4 regions of the Geodermatophilus sp. SMS 5-13 genome follow, and region 3 is predicted to be linked to each of the others. Evidence: predicted binding sites of a transcription regulator. Region 3 holds the regulator's gene; each other region holds the start of a gene.
What was found. The regulator LexA, encoded in region 3, represses DNA repair genes until DNA is damaged. The targets are predictions, from matches to a motif close to TCGAACANNTGTTCGA.

Region 1: the regulator LexA is predicted to act here: its motif matches at 2,031-2,046, upstream of dnaB (replicative DNA helicase).
Region 2: the regulator LexA is predicted to act here: its motif matches at 1,826-1,841, upstream of AB3388_RS11345 (BatC protein).
Region 4: the regulator LexA is predicted to act here: its motif matches at 1,684-1,699, upstream of AB3388_RS18105 (HNH endonuclease signature motif containing protein).

The regions. Positions count from the first base shown of each region.
Region 1 covers NZ_CP165729.1:5,646,476-5,650,198, forward strand. The annotation lists gene dnaB (replicative DNA helicase) at 1-1,947, opposite strand, end outside; gene AB3388_RS27385 (RidA family protein) at 2,446-2,826, shown strand; gene rplI (50S ribosomal protein L9) at 2,894-3,340, opposite strand; gene rpsR (30S ribosomal protein S18) at 3,352-3,588, opposite strand; gene AB3388_RS27400 (single-stranded DNA-binding protein) at 3,624-3,723, opposite strand, start outside.
Region 2 covers NZ_CP165729.1:2,312,713-2,316,435, reverse strand. The annotation lists gene dinB (DNA polymerase IV) at 1-140, opposite strand, end outside; gene AB3388_RS11355 (SAM-dependent methyltransferase) at 197-805, opposite strand; gene AB3388_RS11350 (acyl-CoA dehydrogenase family protein) at 802-1,776, opposite strand; gene AB3388_RS11345 (BatC protein) at 1,919-2,209, shown strand; gene AB3388_RS11340 (cupin domain-containing protein) at 2,524-3,537, shown strand; gene AB3388_RS11335 (ferredoxin family protein) at 3,563-3,723, shown strand, end outside.
Region 3 covers NZ_CP165729.1:4,285,580-4,289,302, reverse strand. The annotation lists gene hflX (GTPase HflX) at 1-155, shown strand, start outside; gene AB3388_RS20730 (phosphatase PAP2 family protein) at 212-961, shown strand; gene AB3388_RS20725 (NHL repeat-containing protein) at 966-1,979, shown strand; gene lexA (transcriptional repressor LexA) at 1,998-2,786, opposite strand; gene AB3388_RS20715 (LysM peptidoglycan-binding domain-containing protein) at 3,002-3,568, shown strand; gene AB3388_RS20710 (hypothetical protein) at 3,709-3,723, shown strand, end outside.
Region 4 covers NZ_CP165729.1:3,745,520-3,749,242, forward strand. The annotation lists gene AB3388_RS18105 (HNH endonuclease signature motif containing protein) at 1-1,679, opposite strand, end outside; gene AB3388_RS18110 (hypothetical protein) at 1,799-2,140, shown strand; gene uvrA (excinuclease ABC subunit UvrA) at 2,194-3,723, opposite strand, start outside.

The sequences.
Region 1 (3,723 bases), 1.4 Mb from region 3:
GCTTTCAACCCTTTTCCCGGACGTCATCAGCTGCAGATAGTCGATGACCACGAGCTTGAGGTCGTTGCGCTGCTTGAGCCGCCGGGCCTTCGCTCGGATCTCCATCATCGTCATGTTCGGCGAGTCGTCGATGTAGAGCGGCGCATCGGCGACCTCGCCCATGCGGCGGGCCAGCTTGGACCAGTCCTCGTCGGACAGCGTGCCGGCGCGCATGTGGTGCAGCGGCACCTTCGCCTCGGCCGAGAGCAGACGCATCGTGATCTCGTGCTTGCTCATCTCCAGCGAGAAGATGCAGGTCGCCTGGTGGCTCTTGATCGCCGCCGAGCGGGCGATGTCGAGGCCCAGCGTCGAGTTGTGCGTCGGGATGAAGCTGCGGCCAGCCAGGAACAGGTGGTCCTCGGCAGCCACCTGGATGCAGCGCACCGGCACGCCGGCGATCGGCTTCACGTCGGTGATGAAACGGACCCGTTGCGGAGAGACCGAGCGGACGCGCGCCTCCTTGTGCAGGAGCTGCTTGCTCTCGACCCGGAAGACGTCGTCGTCGGTGGCGAAGGCCAGCGTGTGACCGGCTTCGGCCGCCTCCGGCAGCTGATGGCCGAGACCGTGAACCAGTTCTCGCACGTCCTGCGCCAGCCGACGGCTGGTGACCATCAGCCGGATGTCACCGGCCGGGCTGACCGTCGCGGAGCTGTCCAGGAGGCCGGCGAGAAGCTCGCGGCGCTGCCGGGCCGACGACCGAAGGTAGGCGGGCGGGATGTGCGGGCACTTGAGCAGACCCAGGGCGCCGAGCTGGGCCGCGACGTCCAGATTCTCGGGCAGCTCCGCCTCGAGGAACGCGGTGATCTCCGGGTCGGAGCTGCGCAATGCCCCATGGCCGAGCCAGATCCCGAGGGCGTAGGGGGACAGCGGCAACTGGACCTCGGGCAGCGTCAGCGGCGCAGTGTTGGCCACCGCGTGATTCGCCCGTGAACCGCTCCGCAGCGAGCCCGCGATCTGCGCCGTCGTCCGGACGGCGCGGTCACCGGCAAGGGTCTCGGTGAGCCACTGGTGCTCGGCGTCGGCAACGATGACCGAGCCGTCGGAGAAGTGCACCTCGTAGCAGGGCCGGTCGGTCAGCACGTCGGTGGCGGCCACGACGGTCGTCGGACAGCCGTCGGAGCCCATGACACGGTCGCCGACCCGGAGCTCGCCCATGGTCGTCCAGCCGGACGGCGTCGCGATGGGGGTGTCGAGGGCCAGCGCCTTGCCCACACCGGGACGGGCCGCGATGACGATCATCTGGCCTGCCTGCAGACCGTTGGTGAGCTCGTCCAGGTCGCGGATGCCGGTGGGGACGCCGCGGCTGACGCCGCCGCGCGAGGCGATGGCGTCGAGCTCGTCCATCGTCGGCTGCAGGATGTCCTCGAGGCGCGAGTAGTCCTCGGACATCCGCTTCTCGGTGACGTCGTAGATCTCCTGCTGGGCGCGGTCGACGATGTCGTCGACGTCGCCCCGGCCGCCGGCCGCGCCATAGCCGAGCTGGACCACGCGAGTGCCGGCCTCGACCAGGCGCCGGAGCACCGCCTGCTCGGCCACGATCGCGGCGTAGTAGCCGGCGTTGGCCGCGGTCGGCGTCGACTGGATCAGCGTGTGCAGGTAGACCGCGCCGCCCATCTTCGACAGCTGGTCGGTCCGGTTGAGCTCGGCGGCCACGGTGATGGCGTCGGCCGGCTCACCGCGGCCGTAGAGGTCGAGGATGCAGTCGAAGATGACCTGGTGGGCCGGCCGGTAGAAGTCGTTGCCGTGCAGGACCTCGACGACGTCGGCGATCGCGTCCTTGCTCAGCAGCATGCCGCCGAGCACCGACTGCTCGGCCGCGACGTCCTGCGGCGGCTGCCGGTCGTACTCGGGCGCCGTCGGTGCGGGCCTGCTGAACTCGTCGGCGACTGCCACGCCGAACCCCTCCATCCACTCACCTGCGCACCCGCGAACAGACCCCGGCCGCCGGCCGGGGTCTGGTGGGGGAAGCACCAGGACGCGATACGCACGACTCGAACGTGTGTTCGGGTCAGTTCTACCGCCGGGCAGCGACAGTTCGCGCGTCCGGCGGAGCGAGGACGACGTTAGGAAGAGCGGACGGACCCGTCCAACACCGATGGGGACGTCGTTCTGCACAACTTGTGGACAAGTCGGTGGATGGACGCTTGTCGACATGTGGATCGCCGCGGGGACACATGCGCGTCGCTGCCCGTATCCCCGCCTGTCACCTGGGCGTATGCCTTGCACGGGCTGTGGACGGGAGAAAGCCGGAAAAACTCCGCGCGTCGTCCCCCGGCGTGTCGCGGATGCCGTCCGTCGGTGCCCATCCGCCCCACTGTCCACAGGCCCCGGCCGCCCACGGATGGGACCGCGAGGACCGCGGAGCGCGGCTGCCGACGCCGTGTCGGGAACGGCGGCCGTACCCCCGTGAACCCGTGGCCGTGGTCGCTGGCCTTCGGCTTCAACCAGGCCGAGCTGGTGGAGGGCGCGAGCCGCGTCCTGGTCCTCTCCGGGCAGGCTGCCACCGCGGCCGACGGTTCCCCGCAGCACATCGGCGACCTGCCCGCCCAGACCGCTCTCGCCGTCGACAACATCGAGACCGTGGTGCGCCAGGCCGGCATGACGCTCGGCAACGTCGTCCGCATCAACGTCTTCACCACCGACGTCGACGCGATGCTGGGCGCCCGAGAGGGCATGACCAAGCGCTTCGAGGCCGCCGGCGGCACGCTCACGAGCACGCTGGTCGGCGTCACCCGGCTCGCCTTCCCCGAGCTGATGGTCGAGATCGAGGCCACGGCCGTCGGCTAGCGGCCCGGAACGCCGCGAGGGGCGCCGGACCGCAGTCCGACGCCCCTCGCGGGCGGTGCTGACTACCTCAGCTGGGGACGACCTCGATGACCAGCTGGGTGGTGACCTCCGGGTGCACCCGCACGGTGACGGTGTGCTGGCCCGTGGTCTTGATGCTGCTGGGCAGCTCGATCCGGCGACGGTCGAGCTCCGGGCCGCCGGCGGCCGAGACGGCAGCGGCGACGTCGGCGGTGGTCACGCGACCGAACAGACGGCCCTCGGCACCGGCCCGCGCAGGCACGCGGACCTTCAGGTTCGCCAGCTGGCCGGCCACGGCCTGGGCCTCCTCGTTCGAGCGCACCTCACGGGCGGCGCGCGCCCGGCGGAGGGAGTCGATCTGCTTCTCGGCGCCCCGGGTGGCCTTGATGGCCAGCCCGCGCGGCAGGAGGTAGTTGCGGCCGTAGCCGCCCTTGACCTCGACGGTGTCGCCGGAGGTCCCGAGACCGGTGACCTCCTGCGTCAGGATCAGCTTCATCGTGCTCATGGTCAGCGCGCCGTGGAGGTGTAGGGCAGCAGGGCCATCTCACGGCTGTTCTTCACGGCCGTGGCGACGTCGCGCTGGTGCTGGCTGCAGTTGCCGCTCACGCGGCGGGCACGGATCTTGCCGCGGTCGGAGATGAACTTCCGCAGCAGGGTCGTGTCCTTGTAGTCGATGTAGGTCGCCTTGTCCTTGCAGAACTGGCAGACCTTCTTCTTGGGCTTGCGAACAGGTGGCTTGGGCACCGGGTTCTCCAGAAAAGGTATGAGGGTCGAAAGGATCAGAAGGGCGGCTCGTCGGTCGGCCCAGCGGGCGTCGACCACGGGTCGCTCGCGCCGCCGCCGCCACCGCCACCACCGCCGAAGCCGCCACCGCCGCCG
Region 2 (3,723 bases), 2.0 Mb from region 3:
CCGCCGACGATGACCGGCGTCCCGGCGAGCTCGGGGTGCCGGCGGACCTCGACGCTGGCGAAGAAGGCGTCCATGTCGACGTGCAGGACGGTGCACCCCTCGGCGCGCCCCAGCATGCCCACCTCCACTTCATCGAACACGTGTTCGAGAAGGATAGAGGGTGGGAGGGCGGATCGGCGCGCTGCGACCCGCCGCCTCAGACCAGCCCCTCGGCCGCGGCGACCGAGGCGGCCCGGGCGTCGTCGGCCGCCACCCAGCAGTCGAGCAGGAAGTCCGGCTCCTCGTGCGCCGCCGCGCGCGGCCAGGCCAGGCCGGCCCGGAGCGCCGCGTGGACGGCGTCCCCTCCTTGCGGGTAGTCGGCGACCCCGTGGCGCCAGTGCACGGCCAGCAGCGTCCCGCCGGGGCGGACGGCGTCGCGGGCGGCCACGACGGCGGCCCGGAGGTCGTCGTCGTCCAGGTAGTACAGGACCTCCGACAGGACCAGCAGGTCGCACGGCGGCAGCGGGTCCACCGGGAACCGGCGCCGCTCCACCGTCACCTGGCCCAGGCCCTCGGTCCGCGCGCGAGCCGCCGCGACGGCGGCCGCGCTGACGTCCCAGCCGGTCAGCCGGTCGCAGCGGGATGCGAGCAGCGCGGTCAGCTCCCCCACCGAGCAGCCCACCTCGACCGCGTCGGGATAGCGCCGGCGGGGCAGCACCGCCGCGGTCACGGCGTACTTGCGCCGCTCGTACCAGCGGCTGCGCATCGACCAGGGATCGTCCGAGGCCGCGTACAGGCCGTCGAAGTACGAGTCCGGCAGGCTCACCGAGCCCCCTCCTCCCGCAGCAGGGCCCCGAACGCGGCGACGTCCCGCTCGGCGTGGTGCTGGCGCAGGTAGACGCCGAGGTCGGCGACCCGGGCGGCGTGCGCCGGGTCGCGGGCGAGCGGTCCGGCGCCGAGCGCGTGGCCGACCGTGGCGAGGACCTGCTCGGCCGCACCCGCCACGACGGCGCGCACGAGCAGCGCCCGCCGCCGGGCCGCCGGCAGGTCGTGCGGATCGGCGTCGACCTGCGCGGCAGCGGTGTCCAGCACCGCCCCGGCCGCGCCGAGGGCGACCTCGCAGGTCCCGCGGGCCAGGTCGTGCAGCACGTCGGGGGCGCCCGCCCGGGACAGCGCCCGTGCCACGCCGAGCGCACCGCCGAGCCAGACCGCGGCCACTCCCGCTCCGCCGTGCCAGAAGCCGGGCCGCTCGACGTAGCCGCCCGGCGGCCCGACCGGCACCGCCGGGACGGCGGCGAAACCCACGTCCGCGGTGTCGCTGGCCCGCATCCCCTGCGCAGCCCACGTCGACGGCTCGACGCTCACGCCCGGACCGGTCAGCTCGACGAGGAACAGCCGGGGCCCGTCGTCGGCCTCCGCCGTCACCAGCGCGGCGGTGAGCACGGAGGCGCCCGAGCACCACGCCTTGCGGCCGTCGACGCACCACCCGGCCGGCGCCCGACGGGCACGCAGCCGGGCGTCCGGCGGTTCCGCCGCCCACACGCCGAGCCGGCTGCCGGGACCGGGGGTCGGGCCGCCGAGCTCGCCGAGGATCGCCGCTGCGTCGGCGTGGCCCTCCAGCAGCCGCGCCAGCGACAGGTTCTGCGCCCCCAGGCAGGTCAGCTGCCGCCAGCGCTCGCGGGTCGCGCCGCCGCCCGGGACCGGCACCGCCCACCCCTCGCCGAGCAGGGAGGTGACGGCCGCGGCGACCGTCGCGGGCCCGGCATCGGGCGCACAGACCACGCCGGCGGGACGCACGCGGGGGCGGCTACCCGCCGGCCGCCCCCAGCAACCTCGTTGCACGCAACCGAACAGGTGTGAGCACTGGTCGGGTGCGGTAGGAAGACGCGCAACGGGCGCCTGACCGGGGCGGCCGGTGAACGAGAGGGCGGAGGAGCACATGGCGCTCGACGACGACGACATGACCAGCACGGAGGGGCCCGCCGACGGCGGCGCGTCCGGCACTCCGGGCCAGCACGACGGCGGCGCGGACGGCGGAGCCGACGGCGGCGCGGGCCGTGACGGCGGCGCCGATGGCGGCGCCGATGGCGGCGCGGACGGCGGCGCCGATGGCGGCGCCGATGGCGGCGCGGACGGCGGAGCCGATGGCGGCGCGGACGGCGGCGCCGATGGCGGCGCGGACGGCGGCGCCGATGGTGGCGCCGACGGTGGCGCGGACGGTGGCGCCTGAGCGACGACCTCACCTCCCGGGGCCGGACGGGGCAGCACGCCCGTCCGGCCCTGTGGCGGTGCACGCACACCGACCCGGACGCGTTCGCCCGGGAGCACTGGTCCCGGCGCCCGCTGCTCGCCCGCGCCGAGGACACCGGTGAGTCCTTCGCCGACCTGCTCACCCTCGACGACGTCGACGAGCTGCTGACCCGCCGCGGGCTGCGCACGCCGTTCCTGCGGATCGCCAAGGACGGCGCGGTCGTCGACGCGAAGCGGTTCACCACCTCGGGCGGCGCCGGCGCCGAGATCGCCGACCAGGTCTCCTCCGACGCGGTGTTGCGGCTGTTCGCCGAGGGCAGCACCGTCGTCCTGCAGGGGCTGCACCGGCTGTGGCCGCCGCTGATCGAGTTCGCCGACCAACTCGCCGCCGACCTCGGCCACCCGACGCAGGTCAACGCCTACCTCACGCCGCCGTCCTCGCGCGGGTTCAGCCCGCACTACGACGTCCACGACGTCTTCGTGCTGCAGTTCGCCGGCGAGAAGCGCTGGCGGATCCTCGAGCCGGTGCTGGCCGACCCGCTGCGCACCCAGCCGTGGAACGACCGGGCCGCCGACGTGGCCGCGGCCGCGGAGCACGAGCCGGTGATCGACACCGTGCTGCGGCCCGGCGACGCCCTCTACCTGCCCCGCGGCTACCTGCACTCGGCGACGGCCCTCGGCGCGATCAGCGGCCACCTGACCGTCGGCGTCCACGCGGTGACCCGCTGGGCGGCCGCGGAGTCGGCGCTGGACCTGGTGCGCACCCTCGCCGCCGACGATCCCGAGCTGCGCCGCTCGCTGCCGCTGGGGCTGGACCTCGCCGATCCGTCGTCGGCGACCGACGACGTCGCGACCGTGCTCGCCGCCCTCCAGGACTGGCTCGGCCGGGTGGACCCCGCGGAGGTGGCCGACCGGCTGCGCGCGCGGACCTGGGCGCAGGTGCGCCCGGAGCCGGTCGCCCCGCTCGCCCAGTCCGCCGCGGCGGCCGCGCTGACCCCCGGGACCGTGCTGCAGCTGCGCCGCCGGCTGCGCTGCAGCCTCCGACCGGCCGCCGACGGCCGGGTCACCCTGGTCGCGGGACGGCGGACCCACGACCTGCCCGCCGAGACCCGGCCGGCCCTCGCCGAGCTGCTGGCCGTCGGCGAGCTCAAGGTCGCCGACCTGCCCGGCCTCGACGGCGACGACCGGCTGACGCTGGCGAAGCGGCTGGTCACCGAGGGGATCGCGGTCGTGCCCGACGCCGTCGCCGGGACCGGCGACGCGGGGCACGATGGGCCGCGTGCGGAGGAGCCCGGGACCCGACGGTGAGGGCCCGCTCCCCCGGGAGCCGGCCGTGACCGGCGCCGCGCGGCCGGCCGGCCGGCTCGACCCCTCCCGGTGCTCGGTGCAGGCCCTGGCCCGGCGGGACCCCCTGATGGCCACCGCCTCCCTGGCGCAGCGCTGGCTGCTCATCGAGCAGCCGGGGCCGTGGGGGCGCGACGCCCTGGAGCAGTC
Region 3 (3,723 bases):
TCGTGCCCTACGGGCGCGGTGACCTGGTCGCGCGCATGCACCGCGACGGCGAGGTGCTCTCCGAGCTGCACGAGGCCGGCGGCACGCGGCTGACCGCGCGGGTCGACGGTGCCCTCGCAGCGGCCCTGGAGGAGTTCGCCGCCCCGGCGGTCTGAGCCATTCCGGCAGGTCGAGATCACGAACGGGTCACGGGACCCGGTACCGTGAGGCCGTGACGATCGGCGCGATGCGGCGGGGATCCGGCGAGGCCTCCGCCGTCGCCGAACCCGACCACAAGGGCGTCCCGGCCGTCGTCTCGCCGGGCCGGCCGCCGTGGTGGCTGCTCGCGCTGGCGGGCGGGGTCACCGTGGTCGTGTCGATCGACCTGTTCAGCCGCGGCTCCCTCGAGCGCATGGACCTGCGCGTCTCCGAGGTGATCAGCTCGTGGGGCATCAAGGAGTCGGGCGCCTACTGGCCGGTCTGGGCGGTCACCCAGCTCGGCGGGCGCGGTTTCATCCTGATCGTGCTGGCGGCGCTGGTCGGCTACCTCGGCTGGCGGCGCCGGACGCTGGTGCCGCTGCTGCGCGTCCTCGTCGCCCTGGCCCTGCTCACAGCGGTCGTGTACGGCTTCAAGTACGGCGCCGGGCGGACCGCGCCGTCCTATCCGGGGTCGTTCTTCCACCGGGACGGCGCTTCCTACCCCTCGGGGCACGTGGCGAACGCCGTGCTGATGTGGGGCGTGGCCCGCTGGCAGGCGGTCGAGTTCGGCCTGCCCGCGCCGGTGCAGCGGGCGTTCCGGTGGCTGTCGATCCTCGGGCCGGTGGCCGCGGGCCTGGCGATGGTGGCCCTGGACTTCCACTGGGTCACCGACGCGGTCGTCGGCGGCGCCGTGGGCATCCTGCTGTTGGGCGTGGTGCACGCACTGGACGCGTCCGTTCTGTCACGCTGGGTACGTGCCCGAGCTGGCCGGCGGTCCGCCTAGTCGCGTGCGGGCGCACCTGTTGCCGGCGGCAGTAGCCCTGGCAACGGCGTTCGTGGTCGCCGGCGCCGTCCCGGCCGCCGCGGCGGCGGACGCCACCGCCCCGCATCCCCTGTGCCAGGTGACCGATCCCCGGCTCCCGGAGCTGTCCGGCCTGGTCGTGCTGGGCGATCGCATGGTGGCCATCAACGACGGCGGCGTGGAGCTGAACGTCTACGTGCTCGACACGGCCTGCCAGATCGTCGAGGTCCACTCCGCGCCGGTCGATCCCTACGACCCCGAGGACCTCGCGGTCGGAGCCGACGGCACCGTGTGGCTGGCCGACGTCGGGGACAACCGGACCAATCGGCCCACGGTCGCCCTCCTCGCCCTGCGCCTGGACGGGTCGACCGGGGTGTTCCGCATGAGCTATCCCGACGGGCCGCACGACGCCGAGTCGCTGCTGCTGGCCCCGGACGGGACGCCGTACCTCGTCACCAAGGAGATCCTCGGGGCCAGTGGCGTCTACCGGCCCACCGCCGCGCTGGTCGACGGGGGCGCGGTGGCGCTGGAGAGAGTGGCCTCGGTCAACTTCACGCTCACCGGCACGGACGGTGGGCCGGTGGGCCGCGCCGGCCAGCTGATGGCCACCGGGGGAGCGGTGTCGCGCGATGGCACGCTGCTCGCGCTGCGCACCTACACCGACGCCTACGTGTGGCCGCTGTCCGGCTCCGACGTGGCCGGCGCCCTGGGCGCCGCCCCCGTGCGGGTCGCGCTGCCCCCGGCCCCGCAGGGTGAGGCGATCAGCTTCAGCACCGACGACCGGCAGCTGGTGGTCGCCGGCGAGGGACTTCCCGGCGACGTGACCCTCGTGCCGGTCACGGCGCAGCCGGCGCCGGTCGCCGCCGCGGCGCAGGGCTCCGCCGAGGCCGACGCCGCATCGGGCCCGCCCGCGTTCACCGCGGGCCTCATCGCCGCCGCCGTGGCCACCGTGGTGGTCTGGCTGGGCGGCCTGCTGATCCGACGGCGCGGGACCGTCTGAGCCCCGCGCCGTCGCGGCTCAGACCCGGCGCAGGACGCTGACGACCCGGCCCAGGATCGTCGCGTCGTCGCCCGGGATCGGCTCGTACGCCGGGTTGTGCGGCAGCAGCCACACGTGCCCGTCGCGGCGCTTGTAGGTCTTCACCGTCGCCTCGCCGTCGATCATGGCCGCGACGATCTCGCCGTTCTCGGCGGTGGGCTGCTGCCGCACCACGACCCAGTCGCCGTCGCAGATCGCCGCCTCCACCATCGAGTCACCGGCGACCTTGAGCATGAACAGCGTCCCCTCGCCGACGAGCTCGCGGGGGAGGGGGAACACGTCCTCCACCGCCTGCTCGGCGAGGACCGGGCCGCCGGCCGCGATCCGGCCGACGAGCGGCACATAGGTCGGCGCGGCGGTGCCGGTCTCCTCGGCCACGGGCAGCGCGGTCGGGCCGTGCTCGCCCGGCAGCCGCACGTCGAGGGCGCGCGGCCGGTTGGGGTCGCGGCGAAGCCAGCCCTTCTTCTGCAGCACCGAGAGCTGGTGCGCCACCGACGAGGCCGAGGACAGCCCGACGGCCTCACCGATCTCGCGCACCGAGGGCGGATAGCCCCGCCGCTCGATCGAGTCGCGGATGACCTCGAGCACCCGCCGCTGCCGCTGCGTGAGGCCGTCGCCGGCCTCGCCGCGGTCCGGGAAGGACCGCACGGCGGCCGGTGCGTCGTCCGTCGTCGTGCCCGCCGTCTCCGCCGCACGGCGCCGGCCGGTCGTGCCCGCGCCGTCACCGGTCGACCGGCGACCGCCGGACGTCCCCCTCGTGCCCGCCACGTCTCCTCCTCGCCGCCGGCCCAGTCGCCGGATCGCGCCGTCCGTCCTTGGTGGCAGACGGTAGCGCCGCCGCTCGGATTTTTCAAACACACGTTCGAGTCGCGACGGGTCGGGTCGCTTCTGTCGGCCGCGTCCGGTAGACATTCGCACGGGCGTTCGAATCGAACACGCGTTCGAGAACGACGCGGTGTCGGGATCGGCGGGAGGAGAGTGTCGTGGGAAGCGTGCAGCAGGCAGTCCTGGACTTCGACGAGGCGGTGCAGGCGCCGTGGCGGCCCTCGCTCCGGTCCGTCTCGGGTGATCGTCCGCTGGAGACGGGGCGGCCCGCGCGGGCGGGCCGGTCGGTCCGGCCCGGCGAGCGGGTGGGCCGCTCGCCCTCCCCCCTCGCCCCGCCGGCCCGTCCGGCGTCCTCGGCGCCGGCCGGGCGCCCCGCGGCGGCCGGCCGCCCGGTCCGGGGCGGCTGCGCCACGCCATCCCGCACGCCGGCTGCTCCGCTGCGCCTCACCCCGCGCGCCCGCCGGCTGCTGGTCGCCCTCGGCCTGGCGGCGGCGGTTGCCGTCGGCTCCTGGCTCGGACCGCTGGTCGCCGGTGGCGCGGGCGGCGATCTGCGTCTCGCCGGGGTGAGCACGGTGGTGGTCGAGCCGGGTGACACGCTGTGGTCGATCGCGGCCGCCGTCGCCGACGCGGGCGACGACGTGCGCGCGGTGGTGTACGAGATCCAGCAGCTCAACGGGATCGACGGCGCGGACGTGGTGCCGGGTCAGGTGCTGCAGCTGCCGTGAGTGCCCGATGGCGAGAGCGGTCGCTTGTCGGTGCCCGGCCGGCCCGCGAAGACTCCGACAACATCGGGACGCCGACTTCGTCAACCCTCAGTACCCGCGCCTTCACGCTGCGTACTGACTCCACCGCTTACCGTCGTCGCGTGTCAGGCGTCATG
Region 4 (3,723 bases), 540 kb from region 3:
TCCGCGGTCGCCCACCAGCCGCCGCCCGGCGACGGGGTCATCGACGACGGGGCGGCCGGTGCGCTGTTGGCCGGCGGCGGGGCGGGGGCGTCGTTCGGCCAGCCGTCCCCGTGCGGGTCGGGATCGGGATGCAGGCCCGCCAGGAACTCCGCCCACCACCGCTCGGCGGCCTCGGTGACGGCGCGTTGCTCCGCGGCCCAGCCGGCGGCGGCGGCCCGCGCCGCGGCGGCGAGGACCTCCGCCTCGCCCGGCGGCTCGGGATCGTCGAATGCACCGGCGTTCAGCCGGCCTTCCCACCCGGCCCAGTACTGCGCCTCGAGCCGGCGCAGCCAGCGCCGCTGCCCCGGCGTCAGCAACGGATCCTCGGCCAGGTCGGCCGGCGCGATGCCGTCGGGCAGGCCCTCGATCGGCTCCACCGCCCCCTCGGCGTCGAGCTCCTCGTCGACGTCGTCGAGGTCGTCGAGGTCGTCGAAGTCGGGGGCGGCGTCCTCGTCGACGTCGTCGGGAAAGTCGTCGTCGTAGTCGGGGTCGGCGTCCTCGTCGTAGTCCTCCTCGCCGACGAGGTCGGAGGCACGGTCCTCGGTGGTTCCCGCGCCGCCGGCCGCTGCCTGCACGGCCAGGCGGAGGTACTCGGCGCGGGCGGCCGCACCGAGCGGGCTGCCGGTGATCAGCCGCAGCAGCGCCCGCGCCGCCTCGGCCGACACCTGGACGCCGTCGACCTCGACCGGGCCGTCACCGCCGAGCAGGGACTGCAGCCCGGCGACCACGGTGAGGGTGACCTGCAGCGGCAACACCGTGCGGCCGGGGCGCAGCACCAGGTCCTGAAGGCAGTCCCACATCTTCATCGCCCGCGACCGGGCCGCCGCACCCGGCTCGTCCTCCACCGCATCCGCGTACGCCCCCAGCGCGGCGAGGAACACCGTCATCTCGACCTCGGTGCCGACCACGCCCAGCCCGGCCAGGCCCTCCCCGCGCTCGCGCTGCCGGAACACCCCCCGGCCCCGTAGCGCCCGCAGCGCCTTCTGCGCCTCGTCCCGGGCGTCGCGCTTGGCCACCAGCCGGCGGGCCTTGTCGGCCAGCTGCGCCGGGGTGGTGATCGTCCGCTGTTCGGCGCGGGCGGCCACCCAGCGCAGCAGCTCCGCCTCGACCTCCCCGCGCAGGGCGTCGTCCCGGATCGGAGCGACCTGCTCCAGCATCGGCCACCGGTGCTCGACGGTGAGCAGTCCGCCCTCCAGCGCCGCCAGCGTGCCCGGCAGCCGCTGCACCAGGGTCAGCGACTCCTCCAGCACCTTCTCCGCACGGATCTGGCTACAGGTGAGGGCGATGGAGACCTCCTGCGCGCTCCACTCGCTGGTCTGCGTGAGGATCTCCGGCCGCGCCGCCCACCGCGCCGCGCTCATCGCCCCCGGCTCACCCTGCGCCCGATCCGCCTCCGGGGAGCGGGACAGCGCGAACTCGGCCAGCGCCCGCGCCCGCCCCGCGAACCAGCGGGCCAGCTCCCGGTCCGCGGCCTGCGCCAGCCCCAGCGGACCGGCGGCCAACCCGGTCTGCGGCGCGAACCCCGGCCACCCCGACGACGACGCCACGGCCGCGGCCACCGCCGCCCGCTGCCGCGCCCGGCGGGCCGCCACCGCGGGTACCACTCCCGACCTGCCGAGGCCGGGAACGTCGTCGTTCATGCCCTCGATCATATGTTCGAACAGCACACTTCGGCAACCGCTGTGGAGGAGCGAACGCGCAAGTCAACGGCCTGTGGACAACTTCCGGCAGGACACGATCCGGATGGCAGGCTCGACCTGTGACGCCGCCCCAGGACACCCGCCTCACCCCGCTCGACGGCTTCCCGTTCCACCGGCAGACCTACGACGGGCAGCAGCTGCCGAACGGCCTCCCCCGCCTCGGGCGACCCCATGCGAGTTGGGTGATGGGGCGCTCGGCACGCTGGCACACGGTCGAAGGCCGGAACGCGTCGATGGGGAACCCTCGGGCTCAGGCGTTCCGACAGGCGACCGGCGGCCTGATGCTGCTGCACACCCCCAGGCCGCTCATGTCCGAGCCTTCGCTCGGCTCGGTGGTCACCCTCGCTGTGCGGCTCGTGCGCCTGGCGGTGCGCGCCTGGGTCCGGCGCGGTGAGGATTGACCGGGTCGAGAGCACCGTCCGGGCCGGGGACGCGTCCCGGGCCCGGACGGTGCTCAGCTGGCCTTCTTGCGGGCCCGCTTCTTCGGTGCCGCCGCGGCGGCGACGGCGTCCGGATCGAGGTGCAGGGCGAGGTAGCGGCCGGTGTGGCTCTCGGGCACGGTGGCGACGAACTCGGGCGGCCCCTCGGCGACGACCGTGCCGCCGCGGAACCCGCCCTCCGGCCCCATGTCGATGATCCAGTCGGCGCTCTTGATGACGTCGAGGTTGTGCTCGATGACGACGACCGAGTTGCCCTTGTCGACCAGGCCCTGCAGCACCAGCAGCAGCTTGCGGATGTCCTCGAAGTGCAGTCCGGTGGTCGGCTCGTCCAGCACGTAGATCGTCCGGCCGGTGGACCGCTTCTGCAGCTCGCTGGCCAGCTTCACCCGCTGCGCCTCACCGCCGGAGAGGGTCGGCGCCGGCTGGCCGAGCCGGACGTACCCGAGGCCGACGTCGGCCAGCGTCTTCAGGTGCCGCGCGATCGGCGGGATGGCCGCGAAGAACTCCGCGGCCTCCTCGATCGGCATGTCGAGGACCTCGGCGATCGTCTTGCCCTTGTAGTGCACCTCGAGCGTCTCCCGGTTGTACCGGGCGCCCTTGCACACCTCGCAGGGGACGTAGACGTCCGGCAGGAAGTTCATCTCGATCTTGATCGTGCCGTCACCGGAGCACGCCTCGCAGCGGCCGCCCTTGACGTTGAACGAGAACCGGCCGGGCAGGTAGCCGCGCATCTTCGCCTCGGAGGTCTGGGCGAAGAGCTTGCGGACGTGGTCGTACACGCCGGTGTAGGTCGCCGGGTTCGACCGCGGGGTGCGGCCGATCGGCGACTGGTCGACGTGCACCACCTTGTCGAGCTGCTCGAGCCCGGTGATCGTCCGGTGCCGCCCCGCCACGAGCCGCGCGCGGTTGAGCTGGTTGGCCAGCGTCGTGTAGAGGATGTCGTTGACCAGCGTCGACTTGCCCGACCCGGAGACGCCGGTGACCGCCACGAAGCAGCCCAGCGGGAACGTGACGTCGACGCCCTTGAGGTTGTGCTCCCGGGCGCCCTTGACCACCAGCTCGCGGCCCGGCTCCGGCTCGCGCCGCTTCGTCGGGACGGTGATCTCCTTGCGCCCCGACAGGTAGGCGCCGGTGAGCGACGACTCGGAGGCCAGCAGGTCCTCGACGGTGCCGCTGACGACGATCTCGCCGCCGTGCTCGCCGGCGCCCGGGCCGATGTCGACCACCCAGTCGGCGACCTTGATCGTGTCCTCGTCGTGCTCGACGACGATCAGCGTGTTCCCCATGTCCCGGAGCCGGACCAGCGTCTCGATCAGCCGGGAGTTGTCCCGCTGGTGCAGCCCGATCGACGGCTCGTCCAGCACGTAGAGGACGCCGACCAGGCCGGAGCCGATCTGCGTCGCCAGCCGGATCCGCTGCGCCTCGCCACCGGCCAGCGTGGCCGCGGGGCGGTCGAGCGAGAGGTAGTCCAGACCGACGTCGACGAGGAAGGACAGCCGGGCCTGGATCTCCTTGAGCACGCGCTCGGCGATCGCGCGCTCACG